2 linked regions of the Piscinibacter gummiphilus genome follow. The main gene of each other region encodes a partner of the protein of the gene in region 2 in a complex. Links are inferred from orthologs where the notes say so. Each region holds a gene or a part of one and is shown on either strand. Other genes may lie near its edges. The genes, in order: accD and accC.

Evidence for each region.
Region 1: the proteins of accC (region 2) and accD are in contact, whole or in part, in a solved structure (PDB 8UXZ), measured with the Escherichia coli proteins. The link is inferred for Piscinibacter gummiphilus from one-to-one orthologs.

Annotation. Positions count from the first base shown.
Region 1 is NZ_CP015118.1:2,635,893-2,642,349, reverse strand. The notes cover bases 1-2,999. They hold accD (acetyl-CoA carboxylase, carboxyltransferase subunit beta), read right to left. Parts: upstream 1,937-2,999; coding sequence 1,064-1,936; downstream 1-1,063. Other genes in these bases: trpB (tryptophan synthase subunit beta), read right to left, coding at 2,757-2,999; trpA (tryptophan synthase subunit alpha), read right to left, coding at 1,933-2,760; folC (bifunctional tetrahydrofolate synthase/dihydrofolate synthase), read right to left, coding at 1-998. Outside these bases: more of trpB, read right to left, coding at 3,000-4,025; A4W93_RS11720 (phosphoribosylanthranilate isomerase), read right to left, coding at 4,043-4,690; tRNA pseudouridine(38-40) synthase TruA, read right to left, coding at 4,753-5,559; A4W93_RS11710 (motility hub landmark protein FimV), read right to left, coding at 5,649-6,457.
Region 2 is NZ_CP015118.1:5,285,916-5,292,241, reverse strand. The notes cover bases 1,088-3,955. They hold accC (acetyl-CoA carboxylase biotin carboxylase subunit), read right to left. Parts: upstream 3,263-3,955; coding sequence 1,913-3,262; downstream 1,088-1,912. Other genes in these bases: aroQ (type II 3-dehydroquinate dehydratase), read right to left, coding at 3,828-3,955; accB (acetyl-CoA carboxylase biotin carboxyl carrier protein), read right to left, coding at 3,270-3,737; prmA (50S ribosomal protein L11 methyltransferase), read right to left, coding at 1,088-1,913. Outside these bases: A4W93_RS30145 (zinc-ribbon and DUF3426 domain-containing protein), read right to left, coding at 1-985; more of prmA, read right to left, coding at 1,008-1,087; more of aroQ, read right to left, coding at 3,956-4,277; A4W93_RS24160 (TlpA disulfide reductase family protein), read right to left, coding at 4,368-4,889; A4W93_RS24155 (hypothetical protein), read right to left, coding at 4,886-5,494; A4W93_RS24150 (transglycosylase domain-containing protein), read right to left, coding at 5,532-6,296; aroE (shikimate dehydrogenase), read right to left, coding at 6,293-6,326. UniProt on the Escherichia coli protein: This protein is a component of the acetyl coenzyme A carboxylase complex; first, biotin carboxylase catalyzes the carboxylation of the carrier protein and then the transcarboxylase transfers the carboxyl group to form malonyl-CoA.

The sequences.
Region 1 (6,457 bases), 2.6 Mb from region 2 along the record:
TTCATCGCACCGAACACCACGCGGGTGCGCGGGTGGAAGGGCATGTTGTCGAGGTTGTTCACGAGCGTGGCCACCGCGTGCGGGTTGTGCGCCACGTCGAGCACCACGGTGGGCTGCCCCGGCATGATCTGGAACCGGCCCGGCAGTTCGACGATGGCCAGGCCGTTGCGGATCGCCTGTGCCGTGACGGGGAGCCGGTCGCGCAGGGCCTCGAACACGGCGATCATGCCGGAGGCGTTCAGCAGCTGGTTCGCACCGCGCAGCGCCGGGTACGCCAGCGCGTTGAAGCGCTTGCTGCGGCCCGCCCAGCCCCACTGCTGCTTGTCGCCGGCGTAGTTGAAATCGCGGCCGATCTGCCACAGGTCGGCCCCGATGGCCTCGGCATGAGCCGCCAGGCTCGCGGGCGGCACCGGGTCGCTCACGATGGCCGGCTTGCCCGGGCGCATGATCTGGGCCTTCTCGCGGCCGATGGATTCGCGGTCCGGCCCCAGGTAATCCATGTGGTCGAGGTCGATGCTGGTGATGACAGCGCAGTCGGTGTCGATCACGTTGACCGCGTCCAGTCGGCCGCCCAGGCCCACTTCCAGGATGACGAAGTCGACGTCCGCCTGCGACAGCAGACGCATGATGGCGAGCGTGGTGAACTCGAAGTACGTGAGGGTGATGTCACCCCTCGCCTGCTCCACCGCCTCGAAGTGCGGCACGAGGTCGGCCGCGGACACCATCGCGCCGTTGACGCGGCAGCGCTCCTCGAAGTGCACGAAGTGCGGCTTGATGTAGAGCCCCACACGGTAGCCCGCCTGCAGGCCCACGGCCTCCAGCATCGCGCACGTGGAGCCCTTGCCGTTGGTGCCGGCCACGGTGACGACGGGCACCTTGAACGCGAGCCCCAGGCGCGCCTTCAGCTCGGTCATGCGCGACAGCGTCATGTCGATGGTGCTGGGGTGCAGGCGCTCGCAGTGGGCGAGCCATTCGTCGAGGTTGGTGGGCAACGGCATGGCGGGTGACTCGGGAAGCACAAGGGCGGCCGAAGCCGCCCTTGGGTGGAACAGAGAGAGAAGGATCAGGCGACCGCGTCGGCGCTCTGACGCTGCAGCATCGCGAGCGCACGCGCGATGGTGCCGCGCAGCTCCCGGCGGTCGACGATCATGTCGACGGCACCCTTCTGCACGAGGAACTCGGCGCGCTGGAAGCCTTCGGGCAGCTTCTCGCGCACGGTGTCCTGGATCACGCGCGGACCGGCGAAGCCGATCAGGGCCTTCGGTTCGGCGATGACCATGTCGCCCATGAACGCGAAGCTCGCCGACACGCCACCCATCGTCGGGTCGGTCAGCACGCTGACGTACGGCAGCTTCGCCTTCGCCAGGCGCGTGAGCGCGGCGTTGGTCTTGGCCATCTGCATCAGGCTCAGCAGGCCTTCCTGCATGCGCGCGCCGCCGGTGGCGGTGAAGCTGATGAAGGGCACCTTCTGCTCGACGGCGGTCTCGACGCCTCGCACGAAGCGTTCGCCCACCACGGAGCCCATCGAGCCGCCCATGAAGTCGAACTCGAAGCAGGCCGCCACCACGGGGATGGTGTGGATGGCACCGCCCATCACGACGAGCGCATCGGTCTCGCCGGTGGCTTCCATCGCGGCCTTGAGGCGCTCGGGGTACTTCTTGCTGTCCTTGAACTTCAGCGCGTCGACCGGCACCACTTCCTGGCCCAGCTCGTAGCGGCCTTCGCCGTCGAGGAAGGCGTTCAGGCGCGCGCGGGCGCCGATGCGGTGGTGGTGGCCGCACTTCGGGCAGACGTTGACGTTCTGCTCGAGGTCGTTCTTGTAGAGCACCGTCTCGCAGGACGGGCACTTGATCCAGAGACCTTCGGGGACCGTGCGGCGTTCGCTCGGGTCGGTCTGCTGCATCTTGGGAGGCAGCAGTTTTTCAAGCCAACTCATCGGTGGACTCCTTTCAGGGTGTCGAGCGCGGTGCGGATTTCAGCGATGAACTTCGCCGCCTCGGAAACGACATTGTCGCGTGTTTGGACTTCCAGAATCTGGATGAGTTTCGACCCGATCACGACCGCATCGGACACTTCGCCGACGGCCTTGGCCGTTTCGGCGTCACGGATGCCGAAACCGACCCCGACCGGCACGCCCACGTGGGCCTTGATGCGCGGCACCATGGTGGCCACCGCGCCGGTGTCCAGGTTCCCGGCCCCGGTCACACCCTTCAGCGAGACATAGTACACATAGCCGCGGGCGATGCGGCCCACGTCCTTCATGCGCTGCTCGGTGGACGTGGGGGCCAGCAGGAAGATGGGGTCGAGCTGGTGCGCGGCCAGACGGGCTGCGAAGGCCTCGCATTCCTCGGGCGGATAGTCGACCACCAGCACGCCGTCCACGCCGGCCTCGGCCGCGTCGCGCACGAAGGCATCGGCGCCCAGGCGCTGGTCGTAGCGTTCGATGGGGTTCGCATAGCCCATCAGCACGATCGGGGTGGTCTGGTTCTTCTCGCGGAAGGCACGCACGTAGGCGAGCACCTGCGGGGTGCCGATGCCGTGCGACAGCGCACGTTCGGCGGCCCGCTGGATGACGGGACCGTCGGCCATGGGATCGGAGAACGGCACGCCCAGCTCGATCACGTCGGCACCGGCCTCGGCCATCGCGAGCATCAGCTCGACGGTGGCATCGGGGAACGGGTCACCGGCGGCGATGTAGGGGATCAGTGCCTTGCGGCCTTTTGCCTTGAGGGCGTCGAAACACGCTTTGATGCGGCTCATGCGCGGCCTTTCGCGAGCGCTTCGGCGCCCTTCACGGTGCGGCCGGCTTCCGAGGGCCGGTTGTAGAACGACGCGCCGGACAGGTCGGCGACGGTGCCGATGTCCTTGTCGCCGCGGCCGGACAGGTTCACGAGCAGGCTCTGGTCGGGGCGCATGGTGTGGGCGAGCTTCAGGGCGTGCGCGAAGGCGTGCGACGACTCGAGCGCGGGGATGATGCCCTCGGTGCGGCACAGGTGGTGGAACGCGGCGAGCGCCTCGGCATCGGTGATGCCGACGTACTCGGCGCGGCCGATGTCCTTCAGGTACGCGTGCTCGGGGCCCACGCCGGGGTAGTCGAGGCCGGCCGAGATCGAGTGGGTCTCAGTGATCTGGCCGTTGTCGTCCTGCAGCAGGTAGGTGCGGTTGCCGTGCAGCACGCCGGGCGAGCCGGCGATCAGCGTGGCGGAGTGCTTGCCGCTGTCGAGGCCCTCGCCCGCCGCCTCGACGCCGATCAGGCGCGTGCCGGCGACGTCGATGTACGGGTAGAAGATGCCCATGGCGTTGCTGCCGCCGCCCACGCACGCGATGACCGCGTCGGGCTGCTTGCCGCCGCCCAGCATGGCCGGCATCTGCACGAGGCACTCGTCGCCGATCACCCGCTGGAAGTCGCGCACCATCGCCGGGTACGGGTGCGGGCCCGCGACCGTGCCGATGATGTAGAACGTGCTCTCGATGTTGGTGACCCAGTCGCGCATGGCTTCGTTCAGCGCGTCCTTCAGGGTCTTGGAGCCGCTTTCCACGGGCACCACGGTGGCGCCCAGCAGGTTCATGCGGTACACGTTGGGCGACTGGCGCTTGACGTCCTCGCTGCCCATGTAGACCACGCACTCCATGCCGTAGCGGGCGCAGATGGTGGCCGTGGCCACGCCGTGCTGGCCGGCGCCGGTCTCGGCGATCACCCGCTTCTTGCCCATGCGGCGCGCGAGCAGCGCCTGGCCGATGGTGTTGTTGACCTTGTGCGCGCCCGTGTGGTTCAGATCCTCGCGCTTCAGGTAGATCTGGGCGCCGCCCAGTTCCCGGCTGGTGCGCGCGGCGTGGTAGATCGGGCTCGGGCGGCCCACGAAGTGGGCCAGTTCGCTGCGGTACTCGGCGAGGAAGTCGGGATCCTTCTGGGCCGCGTCCCACGCGGACTTCAGTTCGTCAAGCGCGTGGATCAGCGTTTCCGCCACGAAGGTGCCGCCATAGGGGCCGAAATGCCCCCGGGCGTCGGGTTGCTGGTAAGTCATGGAAATCCTTGGAATCTTCAGTTGGGCGCGGCGGCCAGCCGGGCATCGGCTTCGCGCACCGCATCGCAGAACCGGCGGATGGCGTGGGCATCCTTGATGCCCTTTGCCGATTCGACGCCGGAACTCACATCAACGGCCCATGGCCGGACCCTGAAGATGCCTTCGATCACATTTTCGGCATGCAACCCACCAGACAAAACGACCGGACGGGACACGCCGTGAGGAATGAGAGACCAATCAAATGCCTTTCCGCTGCCGCCGTAGCTCTCGACGTGGGTGTCGAGCAGCAGGGCCTGAGCGTCGGGATACTGGAGGGCGAAGTTTAACAAATCGAAGCCGGGGGACATGCGGGCGGCCCGCAGGTAGGGACGGCCCGCCTGCCAGCACTGCTCCGGGCGCTCGTCGCCGTGGAACTGCAGCACCGCGTTCGGGATGGCGGCAGTGACCGCCTCGATGAGGGCGGCGCCGGCGTTGACGAACAGCGCGACCGGCGTGACGAAGGGCGGCAGCCGGCTCGCGAGCCGGGCAGCCTTCTCCACGCTCACATGACGCGGGCTTCGCTCGTAGAAGTTGAGGCCGATGGCATCGGCACCTGCCTCGACGGCGGCGTCGACGTCGACTTCGCGGGTGAGGCCGCAGATCTTGATTCGGGTGCGTCGGGTCATGGCACGGGGCGCCGGCAGGCGCAGGAGAAAACCATCGATCGTGAGCGTGGGCGGCTCGGAAATCAGCGGGGCAGCCAGTCCATCGCCGCGGTATGGGTCGGCAGGTCCAGGGCGGGATCGTAGTACGGACCGGCGAAGTACAGCCCCGCCGGGGAAAACGTGGGCGCGGCATGCAGACGCAAGCGAGCGGCCAGCACCTCCGCCATCCAGGACGGCGGTCGCCGTCCGGCACCCACGGCGATCAGGCAGCCCATGATATTGCGGATCATGTGGTGCAGGAAGGCGTTGCCGTCGAAGTCGAAGCGCCAGTACGCCCCGCAGCGGCGGATCTCGATGGCGTTCAGTCGGCGCACCGGCGAATTGGCCTGGCACTCGGACGAGCGGAAGGCGCTGAAGTCGTGTTCGCCGATGAGGACGCACGTGGCCTCGCGCATGCGGTCGCCGTCGAGCGGCGTGAACACCCAGCCGGCGGACCCCACCTCGATGGCCGGTCGCACCGGCGACTCCAGCAGCACGTAGGTGTAGCGCCGCCCGAGGGCGCTGTAGCGGGCGTGGAACTCGGGGCCCACCTCGCGGCACCACAGCACGGCGATGTCGGGGGGCAGGTAGCGGTTGGTGCCCCGCACCCAGGAGTTGAGTTCACGGACCACCGGCGGGTCGATGTGCACGACCTGGTTGAGCCCGTGCACCCCGGTGTCGGTGCGGCCGGCACACATCGTGTCGACAGGCTGGGCAGCGAACTCGGACAGCGCCGACTCGAGCCGGCCCTGCACGGTGGGTTCGACGGGCTGGCGTTGCCAGCCGCTGTAGGCCTGGCCGCGGTAGGCGATGCCCAGCGCGAGCCTCGGGCCCTTCGCCCTCTCGGCCACGGATGCTTCGGCCTCGGAATTCACGCAGGGACCTCAATGAGAACGGCCGGCCGGGAACCCCGAACCGGCCGCATCGGGACGGACTGCAATCAGCCCAGTTCGTCCAGCATGGCCTGGGCACGCAGCTTCACGGAGCCGGTGGCCTTGGCCACCACTTCCTGCAGCAGGTCGCGTGCGCCTTCCATGTCGCCGATCTGGCGGAACTCTTCGGCCAGCTCCAGCTTGCGGGCGATCGGGTCGCCATCTTCGCCGGCGGCTTCGCCCAGGTCGATGTCGGCGAAGTCGGCCGCCGGCGGCGCGCCCTTCACCGGCGTGGCCGGCTGGGTGAGTTCGTCGTTCGGCGAGCCCAGGTCGAGGGAGATCGACGACAGGTCGAACTCCATCGAGCCCGAGTTGGACACCGGCGGCTTGGCCACCGGCTGCGCCGGCGTGGCCGGCAGCGTGGGCTCGTCGAGGTCGAAGCGCATGCCACCCAGGTCGTCCTGCGAGGCGGCCGGGAACGGCTGCGTCTGCTCGGTCAGGCGGGCCGGGGGCGGCTCGGCGGCTTGCGGGGAGTCGTCGAAGCCCAGGTCGAGGTCGAGGTCGACACCCGAACCGGTGCTGTCGAAACCGCTCGACGAACCGGTGCTGGCGCCAAACTCGGACGGCGACGGCAGGACCGACTGCGGCATGGTGCTCGCGCCGAGCAGTTCGGCCGACGGACGGCCATCACCCTCGACCTGCGCGGGCACGCCACCCGGCTGGTACAGCGGGTTCTCGGGTTCGATCTGGAGGCCGAGCTCCTGGGCCTTGGCCCAGTCCTCGCCCTGCCCGCCCGTCAGGCCGTACAGCTGCGTGGCCAGCAGTTCGAAGCCCTTCGTGTCACGGCGCTTGGCGTAGACCTCGAGCAGCTTGGTGC
Region 2 (6,326 bases):
CGGTGTAGCCGCTCACGCGCGGCCCCTCGGCCGCGAGCACCAGTTGCAGCGTGGCTTCGGCGCCGGCTGCGAGGTGGGCCGGCTGGATGCGGAAGTCGGCGGGCGAGAGCGCGCGCCGCGAGACCATCTGGCCTTCGGAGTCGGTGAGCGTGAGGTCGATCGAGGGCAGCGCGAGGTCCATGTGGCCGCGGTTGCGCAGCACCACCGACAGGCGATACCCGCCGCCGTTCGCCGGCGAGAGCGCGCTGCTTTCCACCGACAGGTCGTCGATGCGGCGCGGCAGGCCCACCGAGCAGCCCAGCTGTTCGCACGCGGCCACCAGCGCCGGGCGTGCGGCCGGCCAGCGGGTGGCCACGACGTCGCGGAAGTGCAGTGCGGCCTGGCCTGCGAGCGTGGCCGACAGCAGCAGCACGAGCAGCGAGAGCCCGAAGCGCACGCGCGGGCTGCGCCAGCGCGCCTTGCGCTTGGCGTCGCGGAGGAAGCCGGGCGAGGCCTTGGCCGACTTCGACGACGTGCTGCGCTTTTTCGGCGGCGGTGGTTCTTCCTCGACCGGCGGGCGTTCGGTGGACGGGTTGTCGGCCTCGACGTCGGCGATCAGCGCGTCGTTGAACTGGGCGTCGGCGAAGTCGACGCGGTCGCGTTCGGCGATGTTCTGGGCAGGCGTCTGCGAGACGTCGTCCTGCTCGGGCTGGAAGAAGCGCGAGTGGATGCGGTCCTCGTCGCTCAGGCTGAAGACGTCCTCGTCCTCGGGCTGTTCGACGGGCGCGCGGTAGGCCGACGTGATGGTCGAGGCCGGCGGCTGCGGTGGCGCGGGGGGCGGGTTCCAGTCGGGCGGGGCGTCGCGTTCGAGGTCGAACAGCCCTTCGATGGCGTTGAAGACCTGGTCACACCGGCCGCACCGCACCCAGCCTTCGGAGACCTTGAGCTGGTCCTGGACGACTCGGAAGACGGTACCGCAGGCGGTGCAACGGGTGGCCAGGCTCATGGCGAAATTTTGCCACGCGCCATCACGGTTTCAGCCGGGCCGTCATCAGGATCCAGCCGTCCTCGCTGTCGCTGACCTCGAGGTCGCACCACGGTGCGTAGGCGGCCTTCAGTTCGTCGGCCTGTCGTTCCAGGATGCCGGCGAGCACGAGGTGACCGCCGGGGGCGACGTGTCCGCACAGCAGCGGGGCCAGCAGCTTGAGCGGTGTCGCGAGGATGTTGGCCAGCACGAGCGGGTACGTGCCGGACGCACCGTCGGGCAGCGCCGCCTTCAGCGTGACGCCGTTGGCCGCCGCGTTGGCGTTGGTGGAGATCACGGCCGCCTCGTCGATGTCGACCGCGTCGATGTCGCGGCCGCCATGCAGCGCCGCGCCGATGGCGAGGATGCCCGAGCCGCAGCCGTAGTCGAGCACGCGCGACCACGAGCCCGAGAACGTCGGCGCCTGGTTGGCGATCCAGCGCAGGCACATGCGCGTGGTGGGGTGCGTGCCGGTGCCGAAGGCGAGGCCCGGGTCGAGGCGGATGAAGCGCTCGGCAGCGGCCGGCGGCTCATGCCACGTGGGCACGATCCAGAACGACGGCGTGATCTCGACCGGCGAGAACTGCGACTGCGTGAGCCGCACCCAGTCCTGCTCGACGACCGGACGCATGGCCTGCACGTGCACCTTCTCCTGCGCCCAGTCCTGGGCGAGCAGCAGCGTGGCGGCTTCGGTGGCGACGTCCTCGTCGGCGAACAGCGCGGTCACGACCGAACGCTGCCAGCCCGCGCTGGGCGGGGGCATGCCCGGTTCGCCGAACAGCGCGCGTTCGGCATCGGTGTCGGCATCGGCGTCTTCCACCGACACCGACAGGGCCTCGAGTTCGTCCATCAACGCATCGGACACGGACTCGACGAGGTCCTCCGGCACCAGGAGCAGCAGTTCGATCATCAGCGCTTGTGCTGGCTCATCCAGCCTTCGAGGTAATGGATGCTGGTGCCGCCTTCGACGAACTTCGCGTCGACCATCAGCTCGCGGTGCAGCGGGATGTTGGTCAGGATGCCTTCGACGACCGTCTCGGACAGCGCGATGCGCATGCGGGCGATGGCCTGCTCGCGCGTGTCGCCGTGCGTGATGATCTTGCCGATCATCGAGTCGTAGTTGGGCGGCACGAAGTAGTTCGTGTACGCATGCGAGTCGACGCGCACGCCCGGGCCACCCGGCGCGTGCCAGGCGGTGATGCGGCCGGGCGACGGCGTGAACTTGTACGGGTCCTCGGCGTTGACGCGGCACTCGATGGCGTGGCCGTGCATCTGGATCTGGCGCTGCGTGAACGGCAGCTTCTCGCCGGCCGCGACGCGGATCTGCATCTGCACGATGTCGATGCCGGTCACGAGTTCGGTCACCGGGTGCTCCACCTGCACGCGGGTGTTCATCTCGATGAAGTAGAACTCGCCGTTCTCGTAGAGGAACTCGAACGTGCCGGCCCCGCGGTAGCCGATGCGCTTGCACGCGGCGGCGCAGCGGTCGCCGATCTTCTCGATCACGCGGCGCGGGATGCCCGGCGCCGGGGCTTCCTCGATGATCTTCTGGTGGCGGCGCTGCATGGAGCAGTCGCGCTCGCCCAGCCAGACGGCGTTCTTGTGCTCGTCGGCGAGGATCTGGATCTCGATGTGGCGCGGGTTCTCGAGGAACTTCTCCATGTAGACCGCCGGGTTGCCGAACGCGGCACCGGCTTCGCTGCGCGTGGTCTGCACGGCGTGGATCAGCGCGGCCTCGGTGTGCACGACACGCATGCCGCGGCCACCGCCGCCGCCCGCGGCCTTGATGATCACCGGGTAGCCGATGGCGCGGGCCTGGCGGATGATCTCCTTCGGGTCTTCGGGCAGGGCACCTTCGGAGCCGGGCACGCACGGCACACCGGCCTTGATCATGGCCTGCTTGGCCGAGACCTTGTCGCCCATGATCCGGATGGATTCTGGCGTGGGGCCGATGAACGTGAAGCCGCTCTGCTCGACCCGCTCGGCGAAGTCGGCGTTCTCGGACAGGAAGCCGTAGCCGGGGTGGATGGCTTCCGCGTCGGTGACCTCGGCCGTCGAGATGATCGCCGGCATGTTGAGGTAGCTCTGGGCCGAGGCGGCGGGGCCGATGCAGACGGCCTCGTCGGCGAGCTTGACGTACTTGGCGTCCCGGTCGGCCTCGGAGTAGACGACGACGGACTTGACGCCCATCTCGCGGCAGGCGCGCTGGATTCGCAGCGCGATCTCCCCGCGGTTGGCAATGAGGATCTTCTTGAACATGCCGCGCTTACTCGATGATGAACAGCGGCTGACCGAACTCGACGGCCTGGCCGTTCTCGCACATCACCTTCGTGACCGTGCCGGACTTGTCGGCTTCGATCTCGTTCATGATCTTCATGGCTTCGATGATGCAGATGGCCTGGCCTTCCTTGACCACGGTGCCCACTTCCACGAAGGGCTTCGCGCCCGGGCTGGCCGCGCCATAGAACGTGCCGACCATCGGCGACTTGACCGTGTGGCCGGCGGGTTCGGCCGGGGCTGCGGCGACGGCCGGCGCGGCGGCGGCAACCGCGGGAGCGGCCACCGGTGCGGGCACGGCAGCCTGCTGGACCACCGGGGCTGCGGTCATCACCACGGCCGCGTTCGGGTCCGCCTTCACGATGCGCACCTTGCCATCCGCTTCGGTGATCTCGAGTTCAGAGATGTTCGACTCCGACACGAGGTCGATCAGGGTCTTCAGTTTGCGCAGGTCCATGAGTTCTCCAACTGCAGTCTTTGTTCGAGGAGGCCGGGTGTCGCCGCGGGGCGCGGTCGCACCGGCTTGTAAGGGTCTGGTGAGAGCCGGTCAGGCAGGGCGGCTGGCGAGGTCGCGTTCGATCGCGTGACCCAGTGCCAGGCGGTAGCCCTTGTGTCCGAGGCCGACGATGATGCCGTCGGCCAGGTCGGAAAAGTACGAATGATGCCGGAACGGTTCGCGGCGGTGCACGTTCGACAGGTGCACTTCGATGAACGGGATCGCCACGCCCGCCAGCGCGTCGCGCAGCGCGACACTGGTGTGGGTGTAGGCGGCGGGGTTGATCACGATGAACGTGGTGCCGTCGGTGCGAGCGGCCTGCACGCGGTCGACGAGGGCGCCTTCGTGGTTGCTCTGGAAGGTTTTCACCTCCACTCCGGCATCCGCGCCCAATTTCGTCAATTCGGCATTGATCTGTTCCAAAGTCACCGACCCATACACCGTCGGCTCGCGGGTGCCGAGCAGGTTGAGGTTGGGGCCGTGAAGAACGAGAACTGCCATTGCGTCAGCGCCGTGGAATTTGCGAAGGCTGAACTTTACGCGCTTTAGGCGCTTTTGGCCGCAATTCTTGAAATTCTTGTCGGACAGGGCTTACGCGTTCACCCGTTTGGCCCAATCGGCCAGGTTTTCTTCGGTCAAGGCTCCGAGTTTGCGGTCCACCACCCGGCCCTCGCGGTCGAACACCACGCTGAAGGGCAACCCGCCGTTGGCGTTGCCGAGCGATCGCGACAGTTCGACCCCTTCCATGCCCGCGAGCCCGATCTTGAACCCGATCGACCGCGCGGCGAGGAATTCTCTCACGGGAGTGGGCCCGTCGACTGCCAGGCCCACCACTTGCCATCCGGCGGCCGCCTGCGCGCGCTGGAACGCGTCCAGCATCGGCATCTCCTTGACGCACGGCGCGCACCAGGTGGCCCAGAAGTTGAGCAGCAGCGGCTTGCCCTGGAGGGACGACATCGGCAGCGTGCCGCCAGCCGGCGCGTCGAACTGCATGCGCCAGAGCGCGGCTTCCGGGCCGGGGGCGGAGGGGCGCTGCTGCCACCAGGCGAGGCCGGCGCCCGCGCCGACGGCGGCCACGGCCGCGCCGCTGATCAGGAGGTGTCGTCGGTTCATGGGGTGGGCGGGGTGTCCTGGAGGAGGCGGCGCAGGGCCGGCAGGTCGCCGCGTTCGGTGCGGCCCTGGGTGTCGGCCTTCAGCGCGCCCCGCAGGTCGTCGAAGTCGAGGATGCTCAGGTGGAGCGTGACCAGCTCGCCGAGTTCCGCGTTCGGCACCGCGAAGCTCAGCACGTCGATCGGGCGGTTGCGGGGACCGTCGACGCTGCCGACGTCGAACTCGACGCGGCGGTCCAGCAGGAAGATCTCCGCTTCCTTCGAGTCGTCGCAGAAGAGTTGCAGGTGGATGCTGTTGAGCCGGGTGGCGGTGCCGCGCCAGACGGCGCCGGTCAGGTGGGGCCGGAAGGCCTGCAGCCGTTCCATCCAGGTGGCCGCGGTCTCGCGCAGCGCGCGCAGCTCGGCGGGCTGGGTGTCGGCGCAGAAGAGGGCCAGGTACGCGCGCACCTCGTCTTCCACCAGGTCGTTGTCGGGCAGTTCGGCCGGGCGCACGGAAGCGCGGCCCAGCACACGGGCGGCCCGGCGTTTCGCGGGCCCGTACTCCATGCCTTCCTCGACGATCAGCCGCGCGGCGGCGCTCGCCAGTTCGGCGGTCAGGGTGGATGCCATCGCGGGATTCTAGCGACGGGCGCCGGCCGTTCGGGCCTCAGGGCAACTCGACCGCCCCCATCCGCGCCTGGATCGTCGCCGCCCGCCCGAGCACGTACGGCGAGCCCGGGCGCTTCTCGAAGCGCTTGGGCGCCGGCAGCATCACCGCCAGCCGGGCGGCCTGGTAGGTGCCGAGGGCGGAGGCCGGGACGCGGAAGTAGTGCCGGGCGGCCGCTTCGGCTCCGAACACCCCTTCGCCCCATTCGACGTTGTTCAAATAGATCTCGAGGATGCGCTGCTTCGACAGCACCGCCTCCAGCATGAAGGTGATGACGATCTCCTGCCCCTTGCGGGCGAGGCTGCGCTCGCCGGCGAGGAACAGGTTCTTCGCGAGCTGCTGGGTGATGGTGGAGCCGCCGATCACCTTCGGCTCGGCCCGGCGGGCCGGCGTCGCGGCGGGCTTCTTCGCCTGCTTCTGTTCCTCGCGCAGGTTGAGCTTGTCGGCGCGGGCCTCGGCCTTCTGGTTCTTCTCCCAGGCCTTCTCGAGCGCATCCCAGTCCACGCCGCCGTGGTCGGTGAACGTGGCGTCCTCGGACGCGATCACCGCCCGCTTCAGGTGGTGGGAGATGCGCTCGTCGGGCACCCACTCCTGGGCCCAGGCGATCTGGCCCTGCTCGGTGAGCAGCCGCCACATCTCGGAACGCTGGAACGTGGTGGACTGCGGGTCGACCACGGCCATCAGGGCGATGCGCGCCGCGAAGAACAGCTGCAGCGCCAGCAGGGACACCACCAGCAGCCCCACGAGGCGGCCGAACGATCTCACTTCGCGTCGACCTTCTCGCGCAGCGCCTTC